DNA from 4 places in the Hoeflea sp. IMCC20628 genome. Region 4 is predicted to be linked to each of the others. Evidence: predicted binding sites of a transcription regulator. Region 4 holds the regulator's gene; each other region holds the start of a gene.
The links. The regulator LexA, encoded in region 4, represses DNA repair genes until DNA is damaged. The targets are predictions, from matches to a motif close to TGTTCNNNNTGTGTTCNG.
Positions count from the first base shown of each region.

Region 1: a site for LexA is predicted at 2,866-2,883, ahead of IMCC20628_RS18850 (YifB family Mg chelatase-like AAA ATPase). Genes of this name have one in related genera too.
Region 2: a site for LexA is predicted at 1,693-1,710, ahead of radA (DNA repair protein RadA). Genes of this name have one in related genera too.
Region 3: a site for LexA is predicted at 2,831-2,848, ahead of IMCC20628_RS11460 (DNA polymerase IV). Genes of this name have one in related genera too.

Region 1 covers NZ_CP011479.1:4,017,541-4,022,598, forward strand. The annotation lists gene IMCC20628_RS18835 (ABC transporter substrate-binding protein) at 1-1,250, shown strand, start outside; gene gshB (glutathione synthase) at 1,449-2,396, shown strand; gene IMCC20628_RS18845 (YciI family protein) at 2,421-2,723, opposite strand; gene IMCC20628_RS18850 (YifB family Mg chelatase-like AAA ATPase) at 2,966-4,498, shown strand; gene cysK (cysteine synthase A) at 4,584-5,058, opposite strand, start outside.
Region 2 covers NZ_CP011479.1:1,267,786-1,272,843, forward strand. The annotation lists gene IMCC20628_RS05935 (CvpA family protein) at 1-162, opposite strand, end outside; gene radA (DNA repair protein RadA) at 226-1,635, opposite strand; gene alr (alanine racemase) at 1,743-2,876, opposite strand; gene IMCC20628_RS05950 (replicative DNA helicase) at 2,886-4,418, opposite strand; gene IMCC20628_RS05955 (cysteine hydrolase family protein) at 4,635-5,058, opposite strand, start outside.
Region 3 covers NZ_CP011479.1:2,411,092-2,416,149, forward strand. The annotation lists gene IMCC20628_RS11440 (PleD family two-component system response regulator) at 1-1,140, opposite strand, end outside; gene IMCC20628_RS11445 (response regulator) at 1,156-1,527, opposite strand; gene IMCC20628_RS11450 (DUF3572 domain-containing protein) at 1,747-2,013, shown strand; gene IMCC20628_RS11455 (hypothetical protein) at 2,010-2,666, shown strand; gene IMCC20628_RS11460 (DNA polymerase IV) at 2,852-4,156, shown strand; gene IMCC20628_RS11465 (hypothetical protein) at 4,250-5,058, shown strand, end outside.
Region 4 covers NZ_CP011479.1:2,202,015-2,207,072, reverse strand. The annotation lists gene IMCC20628_RS10425 (ComEC/Rec2 family competence protein) at 1-955, shown strand, start outside; gene lexA (transcriptional repressor LexA) at 1,121-1,837, opposite strand; gene glp (gephyrin-like molybdotransferase Glp) at 1,949-3,160, opposite strand; gene moaC (cyclic pyranopterin monophosphate synthase MoaC) at 3,166-3,666, opposite strand; gene trpC (indole-3-glycerol phosphate synthase TrpC) at 3,668-4,480, opposite strand; gene trpD (anthranilate phosphoribosyltransferase) at 4,485-5,058, opposite strand, start outside.

The DNA of each region.
Region 1 (5,058 bases), 1.8 Mb from region 4:
TCGACATCGAGGACTTCATCGGAACTTCGTTCACCACGGCTCCGGACGGCAAGCTCTACCAGCTTCCCGACCAGCAGTTCGCCAATCTTTACTGGTTCCGGTATGACTGGTTCAACGACGAAAAGAACATGGCCGATTTCAAGGAAAAATACGGCTACGATCTTGGCGTTCCGGTGAACTGGTCTGCCTATGAGGACATCGCCGAATTCTTCACCGGTCGCGAAATCGACGGCAAGAAGGTCTATGGCCACATGGACTACGGCAAGAAGGACCCGTCACTCGGCTGGCGCTTCACCGATGCCTGGCTGTCGATGGCCGGCAATGGCGACAAGGGCATCCCGAACGGCGTTCCTGTTGATGAATGGGGCATCAAGGTGGACGAGAATTCGCGTCCGGTCGGCTCCTGCGTTGCGCGCGGTGGCGACACCAACGGCCCTGCTTCTGTCTATTCGATCCAGAAGTACCTCGACTGGCTCGCAGCCTATGCACCGCCGGAAGCCCAGGGCATGACCTTCGGCGAAGCCGGTCCGGTTCCTGCCCAGGGCAATATCGCCCAGCAGATCTTCTGGTACACCGCCTTTACCGCGGATTCGGTCAAGCCCGGCCTGCCGGTGGTCAACGAGGATGGCACGCCGAAATGGCGTATGGCACCCTCCCCGCATGGCGTTTACTGGAAAGACGGCATGAAGCTCGGCTATCAGGACGTGGGCTCATGGACGCTGATGAAGTCCACCCCCGAAGACCGCGCCAAGGCCGCATGGCTCTATGCGCAGTTCGTCACCTCCAAGACCGTCGATGTGAAGAAGAGCCAGGTTGGCCTGACCTTCGCGCGTGAATCGACGATCCAGGACCAGAGCTTCACCGATCGCGCCAAGGATCTTGGCGGTCTGGTCGAGTTCTACCGGTCTCCGGCCCGGGTCCAGTGGTCGCCGACCGGCACCAACGTGCCTGACTATCCGAAGCTGGCTCAGCTCTGGTGGCAGGCAATCGGTGACGCTTCGTCAGGCGCCAAGACTGCCCAGGCAGCTATGGATTCGCTGTGCGAAGAGCAGGAAAAGGTCATGTCCCGCATCGAACGCTCCGGCGTTCAGGGCGACATCGGTCCCAAGCTCGCCGAAGAGCACGATCTGGAATACTGGAACGCGGATGCCGTCTCGAAGGGCAACCTCGCTCCACAGCTGAAGATCGAAAACGAAAAAGAACAGCCGATGACTGTCAACTACGACGAACTGGTCAAGAGCTGGCAGTAAGATCGGCCAACGCCGAAACGACTGAAATACAATCGGGGCCTTCGGGCCCCGATCTGTTGGTGGAGACTGCGATGCTCTAACGGCCGCTTCCCGCCCGCTGCGACCAAGTCCCATCTCCAAATCTGCCACTCCCCCGTTGCAATCCCCCCCACCCACGCCCTATGTGAGAGCCATCAGATTGGCGGAGACACCCTATCCATGAGCAAGATCAAGAATGTCGCGGTTCAGATGGACCATGTGCGCTCGATCAAGATTGCCGGCGATTCCACCTTCGCCATGTCGCTGGAGGCACAAAACCGCGGCTATAAGCTGTTTCACTACACGCCGGACCAGCTGTCGATGCGCGACGGCAAGATCGAGGCGGTAGCAGAGCCGATGATCCTGCGTGATGTCGAGGGCGACCATTTCGACCTCGGGCCGCAGGAAAAGATCAATCTGGCCGACATGGATGTGGTGCTCTTGCGGCAGGATCCGCCATTCGACATGGCCTACATCACGTCGACGCATCTGCTGGAGCGGGTTCACCCCAGGACACTGGTGGTCAATGATCCGGCCTGGGTGCGCAATTCGCCAGAGAAGATCTTCGTCACCGAATTTCCCGACCTGATGCCAAAGACCCTGATTTCCCGCGACCCGGCGACGATCAACGCCTTCCGCGCCGAGGTCGGCGACATGATCCTCAAGCCGCTTTACGGCAATGGCGGCGCCGGCGTGTTCCACATCAAGCCCGACGACCGCAATCTCGCCTCGCTTCTGGAAATGTTTGCCCAGATGTACCGCGAGCCGTTCATCGCGCAGGAATACCTGCCGTCGGTGCGGGCAGGAGACAAGCGCATCATCCTGATTGACGGCGAGCCCGTCGGCGCGATCAACCGAGTGCCGGCGGAGACGGATGCGCGCTCCAACATGCACGCGGGCGGCCGCGCCGAGCATAGCGAACTAACACCGCGCGAGCAGGAAATCTGCGCCCGCATCGGCCCTTCGCTGAAGGAACGCGGCTTCATCCTGGTCGGCATCGACATCATCGGCGACCTGATGACCGAGATCAACGTCACCTCGCCGACCGGCCTTCGCGAAATCAAGAACTTTGGCGGACCGGATGTGGCGGCATTGTTCTGGGATGCCGTGGAATCCAAACGCTCATAGCAGGACGCAGCCCGGAACGCCGGATCACTTCAGTGCGGCCGCCACATTGCCGGGGCGGAATTCGGTGATCTTGTAATCCGCCACTCCGGCTGAGTGGAAGGGATCGTCCTTGATCAACACTTCGATGTCGTCAATCGACCGGCCGCGAGCAATGATGACTCCACCGGTGCGCGGAACTTTTGCGCCTGACGTCAGCAACCGGCCTGATGCGTAAACGCGCTCGATGAAAGCAAAATGCGGCGCGACCAGCGGATCGAAGTTTTCAAGCGGCGTCATGTAGGTGAGATCGATGACGAAGAGATGCTCTCCGTCTTCCAAAAAGGCCATTCTGGTGGTCCTGCCAAACAACGGCATGGCAATCCTCGTCTGTCGCGGTGAAAAAATGACAGGAGCGGGGGTGCCCGGCAATGTTCCTGTCGCACAACTCGATACAACTATGCTCGCCTTAATGGTGTAATTGTTTCCTTATTGTTCTTGTTTTATTCTGCATATCATGTTTCACTTCAGCCGTGATTGCGCATGACGGGCATGCACTGAAGCCCGCCACGCAGATTGGAAGGGGCAGGAGCATGGTTGCGCGGGTCAGCACGGTTTCATTCCAGGGTATCGAAGCGGTGCCGGTCGACGTTCAGGTGATGATCGCGCCGGGCAAGGTCAACATGCATATCGTCGGGCTGCCCGACAAGGCAGTTGCCGAAAGCCGCGAGCGGGTACAGGCCGCACTTCATGCCTCCGGTCTGGCGCTGCCCGCCAAGAAAGTCACCGTCAATCTGGCGCCTGCAGATCTGCCCAAGGAAGGGTCGCATTTCGATTTGCCGATCGCGCTCGGACTCATGGCAGCGCTGGGTGCTATCCCCGGCGATGCGCTTGACGGCTATGTGGTGCTGGGTGAACTCTCGCTTGATGGCACCATCGCCAGCGTCGCAGGCGCCCTGCCCGCGGCAATCGGCGCCAATGCGCTTGGCAAGGGCCTGATCTGTCCGGCAGATAGCGGACCGGAAGCGGCCTGGGCCGGCGAAGAGATCGACATTCTGGCACCCCGCTCGCTGATTGCCATCGCCAATCATTTCCGCGGCACGCAAGTGCTCTCACGCCCGGTGCCGGCAATGCGGGCAGCACCCGCCAACATGCCGGACCTGTCAGATATCAAGGGACAGGAAACCGCCAAGCGGGCGATCGAGGTGGCTGCGGCCGGCGGGCACAATCTGATCATGGTTGGACCTCCGGGGTCCGGCAAATCGATGCTGGCAGCGCGATTGCCGTCGATCCTGCCACCACTGTCCCCGCCCGAACTTCTCGAAGTCTCGATGATCCATTCTATCGCCGGGCAACTGGCGGGCGGCAAATTGTCCGACCGGCGGCCGTTCCGCGCGCCGCATCATTCGGCCTCGATGGCGGCGATGGTCGGCGGCGGCTTGCGCGCCCGGCCCGGCGAGGTGTCGCTGGCGCACAACGGCATCCTGTTTCTCGACGAGTTCCCCGAGTTCACGCCGCAGGTGCTCGATTCGCTGAGGCAGCCGCTGGAAAACGGCGAGAGCGTCATTGCCCGGGCCAATCACCGGGTCAGCTACCCCGCCAATATTCAGCTGATCGCGGCGATGAACCCGTGCCGCTGCGGCATGGCCGGCGAACCGGGACATTCCTGCGCCCGCGGGCCACGCTGCCAGGCGGATTATCAGGGCCGCATTTCCGGTCCGCTGATGGACCGGATCGATATCCGCATCGATGTGCCTGCGGTGACTGCCCAAGACCTGATCCGGCCGCAGCCGGCAGAGCAAAGCGCCGACGTGGCGGCCCGTGTCGCGGCGGCGCAGACTATGCAGCAGACCCGCTACCGCGAGCTTGGCCGGCCCGATATCCGCACCAATTCGCAATGCTCGACATCGCTGGTCGAACAGGTGGCCCAGCCCGATGCCGGCGGACAGGCGCTGCTCAGCGACGCGGCGGAAAAGATGCGGTTTTCGGCCCGCGCCTATCGCCGCATTCTCAAGGTGGCCCGGACTCTGGCCGACCTCGACGCTGCCGAAACGGTCGGACGGATCCACCTCGCAGAGGCGATCTCCTACCGGATTTCAGCAGAACGGGTGTCGCAGGCAGCGTAAACTGACAATGGTGAGCAACCCGCCATGCAGCCGCCCGCTCACAACACGAAAGCGCGATTAATCCCAGTGCCGTCAGAATTGCGCCTCAGCCCAGACCGTCAAACAATGCCGTCGAGAGATAGCGTTCAGCAAAGGACGGGATGATGACGACGATCTGTTTGCCTGAATTCTCGCTGCGCTGACCAATCTTGACGGCGGCAGCAAGTGCTGCGCCTGAGGATATGCCGACAGGAAGGCCTTCCAGTTTCGCCACCCGGCGGGCCATCTCGAAAGCATCGTCATTGGTCACCTTGACGACCTCGTCATAGATCTTGGTATCAAGAACAGCCGGGGCAAACCCCGCGCCGATGCCCTGGATCTTGTGCGGTCCGGGATTGCCGCCCGACAGCACCGGGGAATCGGCCGGTTCGACGGCGACGATCTGCACCCCGGGTTTCCTGACTTTGAGCACCTGGCCGACGCCGGTGATGGTGCCGCCTGTGCCGATGCCGGAGACCAGAATATCGATGCCGCCCTTGGTGTCGTTCCAGATTTCCTCTGCGGTGGTCTTGCGGTGGATC
Region 2 (5,058 bases), 930 kb from region 4:
CGCAAATGGGGTCAGGATCGGATAGAGGAAAAATGCAGCCGCAGCCGCAGCGATCCAGGAAGCGACGGCCAGAACCTCGCGTGAAAATCCACGAACCATCGCAAGCACCGCCGAAAACAGCGTGATAACAAGCAGGATGGCGTCAAGAAGGGTAATAGGCATGAAATCGCGTTCCGTTCAGTCGCTGCCCGCCATCGCCGATTCGGGCGTAAGGATGGGCTGAATTCAGTTTTCGTCCTCGTCACCTTCGGTCAGCTGTGCCGCTTTCGAACCGGCAATGCGCGCCACCAAATCCGCCAGTGTTTCCATCAGTGCCAGACCTGCGCCCGATTTGGAAGGCAGATCGGCTGATCCCGATGGCAACACTGCGTTGGCGAAGCCCAGTTTTTCGGCTTCCTTCAGCCGTAAACCTGTTTGCGCCACTGGCCGGATGGCTCCCGACAGGCTGACTTCGCCGAAATAGACGCAATCGGCGGGAAGGGCAAGCCCGGCAAGCGAGGAAACCAAGGCTGCGGCCACAGCCAGATCGGCCGCCGGTTCGGTGATCCGGTAACCACCGGCGATATTGAGGTAGACATCATGGCTGCCTAGCCGCACGCCGCAATGGGCTTCAAGCACGGCGAGGATCATCGCCAGGCGGGAGGAATCCCAGCCGATGACGGCGCGCCGCGGCGTCCCCAGGCTTGACGGTGCGACCAGCGCCTGGACTTCGACCAGCACCGGGCGTGTGCCCTCGATGCCGGCGAAAACCGCAGCACCCGGTGATTTGGCGTTGCGCTCGCCAAGGAAAAGTTCCGACGGGTTGGCGACCTCGCGCAATCCCTTGTCGGACATTTCGAACACGCCGATCTCATCGGTGGCGCCGAAGCGATTCTTGACCGTGCGCAGAATCCGGTAGTGATGGCCGCGGTCGCCTTCGAAATAAAGCACCGCATCGACCATGTGTTCAACAACGCGCGGGCCGGCGATCTGACCGTCCTTGGTGACGTGTCCGACCAGAACCATGGCAGCGCCGGTCTGCTTGGCGTAGCGCACCATGGCGTGCACGCCGGTGCGCACCTGGGTCACGGTGCCAGGCGCCGATCCGGCGAGATCGCTCCACAGGGTCTGGATCGAATCGATAATGACAAAATCCGGGCGCTTGCCGTCGGCCAATGTGGCGAGGATGTCTTCGACATTGGTTTCGGCGGCCAGAAGCACGCCAGAATCGGCAGCACCCAGCCGCTGCGCCCGAAGCCGCACCTGGGCTACGGCTTCCTCGCCCGAGACATAGATCACCCGGTGGCCCTGACGGGCCAGGGCAGAGGCCGCTTGCATCAGCAGCGTCGACTTGCCGATGCCGGGATCGCCGCCGACCAGCACCGCCGATCCGCGGACAAAGCCGCCGCCGGTGGCCCGGTCGAGCTCATTGATCAGGGTAGAGATGCGCGGCGCTTCCTCGATTTCGCCAGCCAGACTCGCCAGCGCCACCGGGCGGCCCTTGCGCGCTGCAGTCCCCGGACCACCACCAATGCCGGCTGTCGGACTGTCCTCGACAATGGTATTCCATTCGCCGCAGCCGTCGCATTTGCCGGCCCAGCGGGCATGCACGGTTCCGCAACTCTGACAGACGAATTGAACGCGGGCTTTGGCCAAGAGTTGCTACCTTCCAAGTTGCTGTATCGGTGCCGGTTTGTCAGGAAGAGAAAGGTTTGTCCACCCTTTGTTCCGTTTTGTCGGCGAGCATCGCTGTTCGAAAAGGTTCAACCCAGATAGCTGCGCGCGTAACGTCTGCCCAGCGAGGTCAGCAATTCGTAGCTGATGGTTCCTGCTGCATCGGCGGCTTCTTCCAGCGGAATGGTCGGGCCGAGCAGTTCAATCCAGTCGCCCGGGTTGATCGCGCCATCAGGCAGATCGGTGACGTCGAACATGGTCAGGTCCATGGTGATCTTTCCAATCACCGGGATGCGGACGCCGTTGATTGCGCCGCAGGCGCCCTGTGGCACGGCCGATCGCAGCGGAACGCCCGAGCCGGATGCCGAGCGGTGAAAGCCGTCGGCGTATCCTATGCCGCAGACTGCGATCCGGCTGTCGCGGGTGCAGCTGTGTGCGCCGCCGTAACTCACCGTCTCGCCAGCCTTGGCCTCGCGGATGACAAGCACACGGGTCTCGGCGGTGACAACGGTACGGAGACGGTTGGCCACGCCTGACACCGGCTCGCCGCCATAAAGCGCAATGCCCGGCCGTGTCAGATCGTGGTGGACGGCTGCGCCAAGGAAAATGCCGCCAGAATTGGCGAGGCTTGCCTCGATCCCGGGAAAACAGGATCTGATGCCATCAAACAGTTTGATCTGCCGTGCGTTGAGCGGATGGGCCGGGTCATCGGCACAGGCAAAATGGCTCATCACCAGACAGGGGGATGGAGCGCTGCCTTGCGAATGGGCCGCGGCCTGTTCGGGCGTCAGTCCAAGCCGGTTCATGCCGGTGTCGATGTGCAGCGCATAATCCCGGGTGCCGGCGTTCTCAAGCCAAAAGGCGGCCTGTTCCGGCGAGTTGATGATCGGAATGAGATCATGCGCCAGTGTCTGCGCAAACGAACCTTCAAAAACGCCGTTCAGAACATAAATGCGGGCGTCGGGCAGCAATGGCCGCAAGCCCGCACCTTCATTGGCATCGGCGACGAAGAAGTCCCTGCACCCCTCGCGTGCCAGTCTCGGCGCAACCCGGTCTGCGCCGGTTCCATAGCCATTGGCCTTTACCGCCGCGCCGCAACGGGCGCTGCCGGAGAGGTCACGCATTTTCCGCCAGTTTTCAGCAAGTGCTGTCAGATCAACGCTCAGGCGCGTTGTCGCTGCGGACAGGGAAGCGTGGTCAATGGCGCTCGCGGATGTCGTCAAACCGTGGACCTATTCGTCGTGGGTGAACTGGTTGTAGGAATTGTCTGCCAGATCGGCAAAGCGGGTGAATTCCGCCTGGAAGCCCAACTGCACGGTGCCGGTCGGTCCGTGGCGCTGCTTGGCGATGATGACGTCGGCGGTGCCTTTGACCTTCAGCATCTTTTCTTCCCAGGCCAGGTATTCCGGGGTCTTGATGTCGGCGGCAATCTCGTCCTGCGCCCGGCGTGGCTCGCCGTTCTTGACATAATATTCTTCGCGGAACACGAACAGCACCACGTCGGCGTCCTGCTCGATCGAACCCGATTCACGCAAGTCGGAGAGCTGCGGGCGCTTGTCCTCGCGGCTTTCCACCTGACGCGACAGCTGCGACAGGGCGATGATGGGAACATTGAGTTCCTTGCCGAGCGCCTTCAGGCCGGTGGTGATCTGGGTGATTTCCTGCACCCGGTTGTCGCTCGACTTGCCCGAACCGGTCATCAGCTGGATGTAGTCGATGACCAGCACGTCAAGGCCGCGCTGGCGCTTGAGGCGGCGGGCGCGGGCCGACAATTGCGCAATCGAGATACCACCGGTCTGGTCGATGAATAGCGGGATCTTCTGCATCATCTGCGAGCAGCCGACGAGCTTTTCGAAATCGGCCTCGGAAATTTCACCACGGCGAATTTTCGACGACGAGATTTCGGTCTGCTCGGAAATGATACGGGTGGCGAGCTGTTCTGCCGACATTTCCAGCGAATAGAAGCCGACAACGCCGCCATTCTTGGCCTTCATCGAACCATCGGCCTGCACCTCGCCCTCATAGGCCTGGGCGATGTTGAAGGCGATGTTGGTGGCAAGCGAGGTCTTGCCCATGCCCGGGCGTCCGGCCAGCACGATCAAGTCGGACGACTGCAGGCCGCCCATGCGCTCATCGAGCGACGAGATGCCGGTTGACACGCCAGACAGTCCGCCATCGCGCTGAAAGGCGGCGCCGGCCATGTCGATGGCCATTGAAACGGCGTCATTGAAGGACTGGAAGCCTCCATCATAACGGCCGGTTTCGGCGAGCTCGAACAGGCGGCGTTCGGCATCTTCGATCTGGGTGCCCGGCGGCATGTCGAGCGGCGCGTCATAGGCAATGTTGACCATGTCCTCGCCGATCGAAATCAGCGCCCGGCGCTGCGCCAGGTCATAGATGGCGCGGCCATAGTCTTCGGCATTGATGATGGTGACGGCTTCAGTCGCCAGACGGGCGAGATATTGTGCCACGGTCATGTCGCCGACTTTCGAGTCGGCGGGCAGGAAGGTCTTGATCGTCACCGGGTTGGCGGTCTTGCCCATGCGGATGATGTCGCCGCCGACCTCGTAAATCTTGCTGTGCAGCGGTTCCTGGAAATGGGTCGGCTTGAGGAAATCCGAAACGCGGTAAAACGCGTCATTGTTGACCAGCATGGCTCCGAGCAACGCCTGTTCGGCCTCGATGTTGGACGGAGCCTCGCGAAACAACGGGCTTTTCTCGGCTCTGGCCGGAATAGGCTCTATTTTTCGCGCAGCATCATTCATTGTGTCTTCAATCCTCGTCGGGGTGCGGGCAATCATCTGACATAACCGGATGGGACGGCCATGTCTGCGTTAAACGGACGCGATTCGACCAAGCTCCATTTTTGTTCCCATTGTCCTCGTTGTCCACAGGCCAGTTCAACCATGAGCGGACCAAGACATGAAAATCCAAAAAAGTGCTTGGCTGTGACAATTGCCGAATCGAATCAGACGCCCGGTTCAGGGAGCACTCACAAGGCTGTTGCTGTCGACAAGCCTGGCATAGGTGCCTGAGAGCCCGGCCATGAACGCCGCATGGACCTGGACCGCCGGAACCGCGACGCCGTCAAACTCACTGTCGCGCGCTGCGCAGGCGTCGTGAACCACAGTAACGTCATAGCCCAGATCCTTGGCGGCGCGGGCGGTGGCGTCGATGCACATCTGGCTCATGGCGCCGATGATGATGACGCGCGATATGCCCCGCGACGAAAGCGTGTCCTGAAGCCTTGTGTCGACAAAACTGTTGGGCCGGTGCTTGAGGATCTTTTCCTCACCCGCAACCGGGGCGACGGAGGGGTGTATTTCGGCGCCCTTGCTGCCGGGCCTGAAGAACGGCGCTTCGTCGGAGGGAATCTCATGATGGATGTGAACCACCATTTGCCCC
Region 3 (5,058 bases), 210 kb from region 4:
GGGCATTACCACCACGAATTCCTCGCCGCCATAGCGGCAAGCAAGATCCGCACCACGGACAGCGCCGCGGACCCGGCGGGCGAATTCACGCAATACATCATCGCCACCCTCGTGACCGTGGGTGTCGTTGATGGCTTTGAAATGATCAATGTCGGTGATCAGCACGGAAAGCGGCCGGTCGCGCCGGTTGGAACGTTCCACCAGCGTCGCCAGATGGGTGTCGAGATAGCGACGGTTATTAAGGCCGGTAAGCGCGTCCGTGACGGCAAACTCGACCGATTGTGACAGACTGGCACGCAACTGGTCCGAATAGCGCTTGCGGCGGATCTGGGTGATGCTGCGCGCCACCAGTTCATTGGGATCGAGTGGTCTCAGCAGATAATCATTGACTCCAAGTTCGAGCGCCCGGATCACCAGTTCTTCTTCGCCCTGCTCGGCGACCGCGAGCATCGGAATAAACCGCGTACGCTCGAGCGACCGCATCTGCGAACACAGCCGCAATGGATCATAGTCTTCCAGCGCGGTGGAAACGATCACCAGTTCATAGGGTTTTTCAGCCGCTTCAAACAGGGCTGCCTGGGGATCACCGATCGCGGTGATCTCGGCAACGCCCTTGAGCGCCCGTATCATGCGGTCCTGGGCGTTGGCACGCCCTTCCACCAGCAAGACCAGGCCCGGCTCTTCCAGCTGGCCCTGGTGCGGCGCCAGCAGGGTTTCCAAGCCAAGGCTGCGCGCGGTCTCGGCACGCAGACGAAGCTCATCGGTCAAAGCTTTGAACCGGATGAGGCTTTTCACCCGGGTCATGAGCTGCAGGTCGTTGACGGGCTTGGTCAGAAAGTCATCAGCACCAGCTTTAAGCCCACGCACCCGGTCGGCAGCCTGATCCAGCGCAGTCACCATGACAACCGGAATATGGGCGGTACGCGGATTGTTCTTGAGCCGCTCGCAGACTTCAAATCCATCAATTCCGGGCATCATGATGTCGAGCAGGATGAGGTCGACCGGCGTCTGGTCGCAGATCGACAATGCGGTCATTCCATCGGCGGCGGTCAGCACTTCGAAATATTCGGCCAGAAGCCGAGCCTCGAGAAGCTTCACATTTGCCGGAATGTCATCAACCACCAGGATGCGTGCGGTCATGGTCTTACTCCACCCTCAAGCATCGCCAAGGTACGTCTTGATGGTTTCAATGAATTTGGGAACCGATATCGGCTTGGAAATATAGGCTTCGCACCCGCCCTGACGGATGCGTTCCTCGTCGCCCTTCATCGCAAATGCGGTGACAGCGATGACCGGGATCATGTGCAGGTCGTCGTCCTGCTTGAGCCATTTGGTGACCTCCAGACCGGACACTTCTGGCAACTGAATATCCATCAGGATGAGATCCGGACGGTGCTGGCGCGCAAGGTCCATCGCTTCCATGCCGTTGCGGGTCTGGATCGTCTTGTAACCTGACGCTTCAATCAGGTCGCGGAAGAGTTTCATGTTGAGTTCGTTGTCTTCAACAATCATCACTTGCTTTGTCATACCCGTTCCCATCCCCGATCCGGCCTGGCCAACTGCCCGCCTGATACTGCTGTTGCCGGCGGCCGGTGGCCAGAAGTACCGGTTTCTGGCCGGTACGGTTTGCGGAGTTTTCGACCCGAAAATCCGGTCAACACGGTCACCATAGTTTCATTAGGTTGAAAAAGTGGTAATCGGACACTTCGAATGTGGTTCATGTCACCCTGAAGAGGCGCGAAGGCGATGGCGGATGCAGAAGACACGGCGATTGCTGTGCTGGTTTGGCTTGCAGGCGAGCCCGAATTGATGGGCCGATTTCTGGCTTTGACCGGACTTGAGGCCAGCAATATGCGCGATGCAGCCAAGGAGCCGGGTTTCCTCGCCGGTGTGCTCGGGTTCCTGATGAACCATGAACCGACCTTGATGGATTTCTGTGCCGCCACCGACACCAAGCCTGAGACTGTTGCCCGCGCATTCCATGCTCTCGGCGGCGCAGGAGAAGCAGGATGATGCTGATCCCCGACGCCGAGCATGATGATCTGGTCTTGACCGACCGCCCGCTGGTTGTGTGCGACATCGACGAGGTGGTGCTCGAGTTCCTCACGCCATTCCAGGCTTTTCTGGTCGACAACGGCTTTGAGCTGCGCCCCACATCGTTTCGCCTCAATGGCAATGTTTTCAGCCTTGCAGATGGGGTGGAAACCCGTGAAGACAAGGTGGCTGCGCTGCTGGAGGCCTTCTTCACCAGCCAAGATGAGTGGCAGACGCCGGTCAATGCCGCAGCCGACAGCCTTTCGCGCCTGGCCGAGCATGCCGATATCGTGTTTCTGACCGCGATGCCGCCGCGTCACCGCGCGGTGCGCCGACGGCTGCTCTCCCGACACGGCTTCGACTATCCGATGATTGCCACCGAATCGGCCAAGGGGCCTGCGGTGCTGGCCCTGCATGGATCGCGAACGCAGCCGGTGGTGTTTGTCGATGATATTTTCACCAATCTGCAATCGGTGCGCAAACATGTGCCCGACAGCTTGTTGCTCAACCTGATGACCAATGACATTTTTCGGGCTCTGGCGCCGCATCCGGGTGACGGCGTCGACATCGCTACTGACTGGGCTCACGCCGAAGCGCTGATCAAAGCCCATTTCGGACAGATCGCTGACTGAAATAGTTGTGCCAACAGCCGTGACAGGCGCCCTGCAGTACGCACAGGATCTCCAGGTGCGGCCACAGTTCGGGCGTGACGGGACGGATGGTCAGGCTCATTGGTTTTGGCTTTCAACGAAACGGGGCAATTCACTGAGTCGAAATCTATTGCGAATTTGCTCGATGTTCAATATTTGTTCTCACCATGTCCGCAGCGTCTTCCCTTCCCGGCTTTTGCCGTGACTGCCTGGCCACCGCCCGCGCGGAGGCAAGGCGGTGCCATGCCTGTGGCAGCCCACGCATCATCCGCCACGCCGAGATCGACACGCTGACGCTGGCGCATGTGGATTGCGACGCGTTTTACGCAACGGTGGAAAAGCGCGACAATCCGGAACTTGCCGACAAGCCGGTGATCATCGGCGGCGGCCAACGCGGCGTGGTCTCGACCTGCTGCTACATCGCCCGCATTCATGGCGTGCGTTCGGCCATGCCTATGTTCAAGGCGCTCGAGGCCTGCCCCGATGCGGTGGTGATCAAGCCGGACATGGAAAAATATGTCCGCGTCGGGCGCGATGTCCGGCGGCTGATGGAAGAACTGACACCCCTGGTGCAGCCGATCTCCATCGACGAGGCATTTCTGGACCTTGCCGGAACCGAGCGATTACACAAGGACACCCCTGCCCGCACCCTGGCGCGCTTTGCCGCCCGCGTTGAAGCCGAGATCGGCATCAGCCTGTCGGTCGGATTGTCCTACTGCAAGTTCCTCGCCAAGGTGGCCTCCGATCTCGACAAGCCGCGCGGATTCTCCGTCATTGGCAAACAGGAGGCACTTGAATTTCTCAAGCCGCGCCCGGTGACCATGATCTGGGGCGTCGGCAAGGCCTTTGCGGCGACGCTGGAGCGCGATGGCATCCGGACCATCGGCCAGTTGCAGACGATGGAAGAAACCGCGCTGATGCGCAGCTACGGGGTGATGGGCAAGCGGCTGTATCATCTGGCCCGCGGTGAGGACGAGCGCACAGTTCATCTCAATGAGGGCGCCAAGAGTGTTTCAGCCGAAACCACCTTCAATTCCGACCTGTCGGACGCCAAGGACCTCGTGCCGGTGCTCAGGCGGCTCTCGGAAAAGGTGTCTGCCCGGCTCAAGGCCTCCGCGATCGCCGGACAAACCGTGGTGCTGAAGCTCAAGACGTCGGATTTCAAAAGCCGGACGCGCAACCTCAAGCTTGAGGACCCGACCATGCTGGCCGACCGGATTTTCCGCACCGGGCTGCATCTGCTGGAGCGCGAGCTTGGCCCGGACCTGTTCCGGCTGATCGGCATCGGCGTTACCGACCTCACCGACGCGGCGCGCGCCGATCCGCCCGACCTGGTCGACCCGGCAGCGGCGCGGCGAGCAGTGGCAGAAAGCGCTATCGACAAGGTGCGACAAAAATTCGGCCAAAACATAGTCGAAACAGGATATACATTCGGGACATCACGCAAGCTTCGGCAGGCGGAGGAGGACTGAACCCACTTCTGGTTCAGTTGGCCGCGGAGTTTTGGCATGATCAAGACTGCGCCAATCAGCGGGGTTGGCAAAGACGTGGGAGCATCCTGAATCTTGACACCTTCTTCTTCCTTGCGCGAGCGGCTGCTATTGCCAGCCGGCGTTTTGATTGCCGGACTGCTTCTGGCGGCACTCGTCTATGCCGCACTGACCGAAGTTGGCGGAAAGAATTCCGCGGCTCTGGTCGCCGATGCATTTTTGAACGGCCGACTGTGGGTTGAAACCTGCTTCGATCTCGATTGCGCCAGTTTCAATGGCCGGACCTATGTGGTGTTTCCGCCATTCCCCGGCTTTGCCGCGATGCCGCTGGCTGCCATCGGCGGAGCATCAACTTTCGGCTTCATCCCTCTGACAATACTCTGTTTCCTGTTGTCACTGTTGATATGGATCCGTGTCTTCCGGCTGTTGGGAGTGAGGTATCCGGCATGGATCTGGCTGATTATGGCGGTCGGCTTTTCCAGCCCCCTGCTCTTTGTCACCATTCGTGGTGACGGCATTTGGTTCTTCGCCCAGTCTATCGGATTCCTGATGACCAGTCTGGCCATTCACGAGGCGTTGGCCGGGCGTCTGGTAAGCGCAGGCGTGGCTATATCCTGTGCCTTTCTGAGCCGGCAGATGAGCATCTTCTACGTACCGCTGCTTTTGATCTTTTCGCTGCGGACCGAGGCGCCGCTGTTGTCGGCAATGCCGGACAAGATCAACCGGACGATCAAACTGGGGATACCGGTGGTTGCGGCGATCGGAATTTATCTACTCTACAATCAGGCCCGCTTCGGCTCGCCGTTCGATAGCGGCTACGCCTATATCGACTATCCACCCGGCATTCTGAAAGAGCGGCTGGCCACGCATGGATTGTGGAGCCT
Region 4 (5,058 bases):
TGGGCTTCTGGCCAATCTGCTGGCAATGCCGCTGGTGACCTTGGTGGTGATGCCTGCGGGGCTGGCCGCGATGTTGCTGATGCCGTTCGGCCTTGATGCCATGCCGCTGCAACTCATGGGACGTGGCATCGAAGGTGTCATCGCGATGGCCAATTATGTCGACAGTCTTGGCGGCAATATCACCGTCGGCCAGATCCCGCTCGCCGCCACCGCCACTGCCGGTGCCGGGCTTGTCTTTCTTGTGTTTCTCAGAAGCTGGCTGCATCTGTCGGGTGCGGTCTTGATCGCTCTGGGTATCGCCTTGGCGCTGCCGCCGCTCGCACGGCCGGGTCCCGATATCCTGATCAGCGAGGATGGGAAGCTGGTCGCGCTGGTCGGGCCGGAGACCTTGGCCAGCAATGCCGCGCGCCCTTCGGCTTTCGTGTTTGAGCAATGGCAGGCTGCCTTGCGGTCGCCGCCGCATTTGCCGCCGGCGAACTATCCTCAAGCCGCAGCTGACGATGTTGAAAAGGTCAAACTGCTCGATGGCTTGCTGGCCGCAGCCGTAGGCGCCCCGTCTCGGTTCCATTGCGCCGGGCGTGGTATCTGCGCCGCCATGCATCACCAGGCAAGGCTGATCGCCATCAATCAGGCGGCACTGATCGGCGCAGCTTGCGACCGGGCGGACGTCGTGGTGGTGGCAATACCTGTCCATATGCGGACCTGCCGCTCGGGCGCGGTGCTCGTCACCTCGCGCAGCCTGCGCCGCAGCGGGGCTATGACGCTCACCATTCTGGCCAGGCCATCAGCCGCGGCAGAGGATCAGTCAGAAGATCTGTCGGGTGGAGGCAGGGTCGGGAAAACAATGAAAAGGCCGGAATTCAGGATCAGGACGGCGCTGCAAGGTATCGTCCGCCCCTGGACGATCCAGCGCTATTACGACTGGCGAACCCGAAGCTATGATCTGCCTGATTGAAGGGGAGTCACCGCGGGTCGCGCGAGAGCGCGCAGCGGTCTTGCGATGCCGACATGCAATAGCATCGGCCAGTTGCGCTTCACCCGTGTCCGTTGCGACGTCACAACAACTTGAAGGCGTCAGGCCGACCGGATCGCCCGGTCAGCCACATGCTTGCAGATCGGGTCAGTGATAGCGCCGGATCAGGCCGACAAGCTTGCCCTGCACCTTGATCCGGTCGGGACCGAAAATGCGGGTCTCATAGGCCGGGTTGGCCGCTTCAAGCGCAATCGAGGCGCCCTTGCGGCGGAACCGCTTCAGCGTGGCTTCCTCGTCATCGACCAGGGCCACGACAATGTCACCGGGGCTTGCGGTCGACACGTTGCGGATCACCACGGTGTCGCCGTCGAAAATCCCGGCCTCGATCATCGAATCGCCTTTGACCTCGAGCGCGTAGTGATCACCGGGTCCGATCATCTCCACCGGCACGGTGATGGTGTGGGTGATGTTCTGGATCGCCGAAATCGGAACACCGGCAGCAATCCGGCCCATCATCGGCACTTCGGCCACCTGCGAGGCCTCGTCATTGGCGGCCGTGGCGCGGCGGGTTGGCTCCGGCGTCTTGCCAAGGCTGCCCTCGATGACGCTGGGCGAGAAGCCGCGCCGGGGCTGCAGATTGGCCTGGTAGCTGTCGGGCAGTTTGATCACCTCAAGCGCGCGCGCCCGGTTTGGCAGCCGGCGGATGAAGCCGCGTTCTTCCAGCGCCGTGATCAGCCGGTGAATGCCGGATTTGGACGCCAGGTTGAGTGCATCCTTCATTTCGTCGAACGAAGGCGGGATGCCGCTTTCTTTCATCCGTTCGTGAATGAAGAGAAGAAGCTCGTGCTGTTTGCGCGTCAACATTGTCGATTTACCCCGGTGGCCGGCTCGCTGGTCGAGCGTGAAACAAAACCAGAACTCAGCTAGCATGTTCCATATGTGTTCCGCAAGGGCTAAAGAAACAATGAAAGAACATCAGGGGCGCAAAACGAGCACGTCGCAAGTAGAACCGGCTTTTGCAGGTAATGCGAAAGGCGGCCTTATAATCAGGCAGCGTGCGTCTGCGAACACCTTGATCAGCGATGAATCCTGGTGAGCCGCCGGAGTTGCGGTCAATTGTCCATTCGGTCCGGTGGCAAGGTCACTTCGGATATAGTCCTGACGCTGGTCATTCTCCGGCATGTCCTTGGTCAGTATGGCTTTTTTCATCCGGTCCGGATCCGGACGGCCGCCAAGCCTGGTCACCAGCGGCTCGAGAAACAGATGCGCGCACACCAGGCTTGAGGCCGGATTGCCAGGCAAGCCCAGCACCCGCATAGGGCCGAGATTGCCCGACATCAGCGGCTTGCCGGGGCGCATGGCGATACGCCAGAAATCCAGTGCCATGCCGCGCCCGGTCAGCGCCTTTTGTACCAGGTCATGATCGCCCACCGAAGCACCGCCAATGGTCACCAGCACGTCCGCGCCCTGCGCCAGTGCCGAATCAATTGCCGAATCAAGCGCCTCCATGCGGTCAGCCGCAATGCCCAGATCAATGATGTCAGCCCCGGCCTCACGCGCCAGGGCTGCGACGCCAAAGGTGTTGGATGCGATGATCTGATCCGGGCCGAGCGCCTGGCCGGGCAGGCGCAATTCGTCACCGGTGGCGAGAATGGCGACCCGGGGTTTGCGCGTCACAGGCAACGATGCGTGGTTCATCGCTGCGGCAAAGGTGATGGCGCCGGCATCGAGCAGCCGTCCGGCTGCAAGGCCGATCTTGCCGGTCTCGAAATCATTGCCTGCATCGCGGATGAAACGGCCCGCGACCGGCGCCTCGTTGATCCGGACGGATCCGTCCTCGAGCCTTTCGGCATGTTCCTGAATGACGATGGCGTCCGGGCCTTCGGGCACCGGCGCGCCGGTAAAGATGCGAATCACAGATCCCGGGGCCAATGCGCCGTCAAATCCATGACCGGCAGCAGATTCGCCCTGCAACGTCAGAATGGCTCCGGCGCTCGCCTCGCTGGCCCGCACTGCATAACCGTCCATGGCGGAGGCAGCGAAGGGAGGGTGGGTCCGCAACGCCTTGAGGTCACGGGCAAGCACCCGCCCGGATGCCTCTGCCAGCGGCAGCATCTCCGGTTCGCTTGCAGGCGCCGCAGTCTCGAGTATCCGAGCGAGCGCTTCGTCAACCGGCATCAATGCCATTGGAACTATCCCTTCGTCTGCGCAGTCCAGTCGCCGGATTTGCCGCCGGATTTGGCCAGCACCCGGATGCTGCCGATCTCCATGCCCCGGTCAACCGCCTTGGCCATGTCATATATCGTCAGGCAGGTCACCGACACGGCGGTCAGCGCTTCCATCTCGACACCGGTCTTGCCGGTGAGCTTGGCCAGCGCCTGAACCCGCAAGCCGGGCAGGGCCTCATCGGCCTTTATGTCGACGCTCACCTTGGTCAACGCCAGCGGATGGCACAGCGGAATGAGGTTGGCGGTCTGCTTGGCCGCCATGATCCCGGCAATTCTGGCCGCCCCGATGACGTCACCCTTTTTCATGTCGCCGGCAAGAATAAGCGCCAGCGTCTCGGGCTTCATCCGCACAAAGCCCTCGGCCTCGGCAACCCGCACCGTGTCGGCCTTGTCGCCGACATCGACCATGGTCGCCGATCCGTCTTCCGCCAGATGTGTCAGCCGTGGACCGCTATCATCCGCCATCTCAGTGTGCCGCTTCCGTGGTGCTGCCGGTGAGCAAGGCCGTCGTCGCCGCTGCAACGTCTTGCTGGCGCATCAGGCTTTCTCCGACCAGAAATGTCGAAATCCCGCTTCTGGACAGCCGTTCGCAGTCGGCAAACGAACCGATGCCGCTTTCGCCCACCAGAATGCGGTCGTCAGGCACCATCGCCGCCAGCCGCTCGGAGACCGTCAGCGATACCTCGAAAGTGCGCAAATTGCGGTTGTTGACGCCAATCAGCCGGCTGCCGAGCTTCAATGCCCGCTCCATCTCTGCCTCGTCATGCACCTCGATCAGCGCCGCCATGCCAAGCCCGTGGGCTTCATCTTCGAGCCGCCTTGCGTCGTCATCGCTCAGGCAGGCCATGATGATCAGGATCGCGTCGGCGCCCCAGGCACGCGCCTCGTGCACCTGGTAGGGGTCGAACATGAAATCCTTGCGCAGCGCGGGCAGGGCGCAGGCGTCGCGGGCAGCCGTCAAGAACTCCGGTGCGCCCTGAAACGACGGAGCGTCGGTCAGCACTGACAGACACGCTGCACCTCCGGCCGCATAGGCCTTGGCCAGCGACGGCGGATCGAAATCAGCACGGATCAGGCCTTTGGATGGGCTGGCCTTCTTGATCTCGGCAATAAGTGCAAAGCCGCCGGCACGGTGCTTGGCCTCAAGCGCTGCAACAAAGCCGCGTGGGGCTTCCATGTCGCGCGCCCCCGCCTTGAGCTCAGCCAGCGGGTTAGCCGTCTTGGCGGCGGCAATCTCGTCGCGCTTGTAGGCTTCGATCCGGGTCAGGATATCGCTCATCGCCTCATCCCGCCTTTGGCGCAGGCGCATGGGCATGCGACACGCTGATCAGCTTGTCGAGAGTTCCAAGCGCTGCGCCGCTGTCGATGGAGGCGACGGCCATGCTGATCGCTTCGGGCATCGTCTCGGCCTTGCCCGCCACCACCAGCGCTCCGGCGGCGTTGAGCACAGAGATGTCGCGGTAGGCGCTGATTTCGCCCTCGAGCAGCCGTTTCAGCGCCGCCGCATTGTGCACGCCATCACCGCCCTTGAGCAGGTCGAGCGAAACCCGTGCCAAGCCCAGGTCTTCCGGCGTCATTTCAAAATTGCGAATCTTGCCGTTTTCCAGGGCCACCACCTGGGTCACACCCGTCGTGGTCATCTCGTCGAGCCCGTCGCCATGCACCACCCAGACGGCCTCCGATCCGAGATCGCGCAACACCTGCGCCAACGGGTCGAGCCAGTAGGGCGAGAACACCCCGAGCAACTGCTTCTTGACGCCGGCCGGATTGGAGAGCGGTCCTAGAAGGTTGAAAATCGTGCGGGTGCCAAGCTCGACCCGGCTTGGGCCGACATGGCGCATCGCCGAATGATGCGCC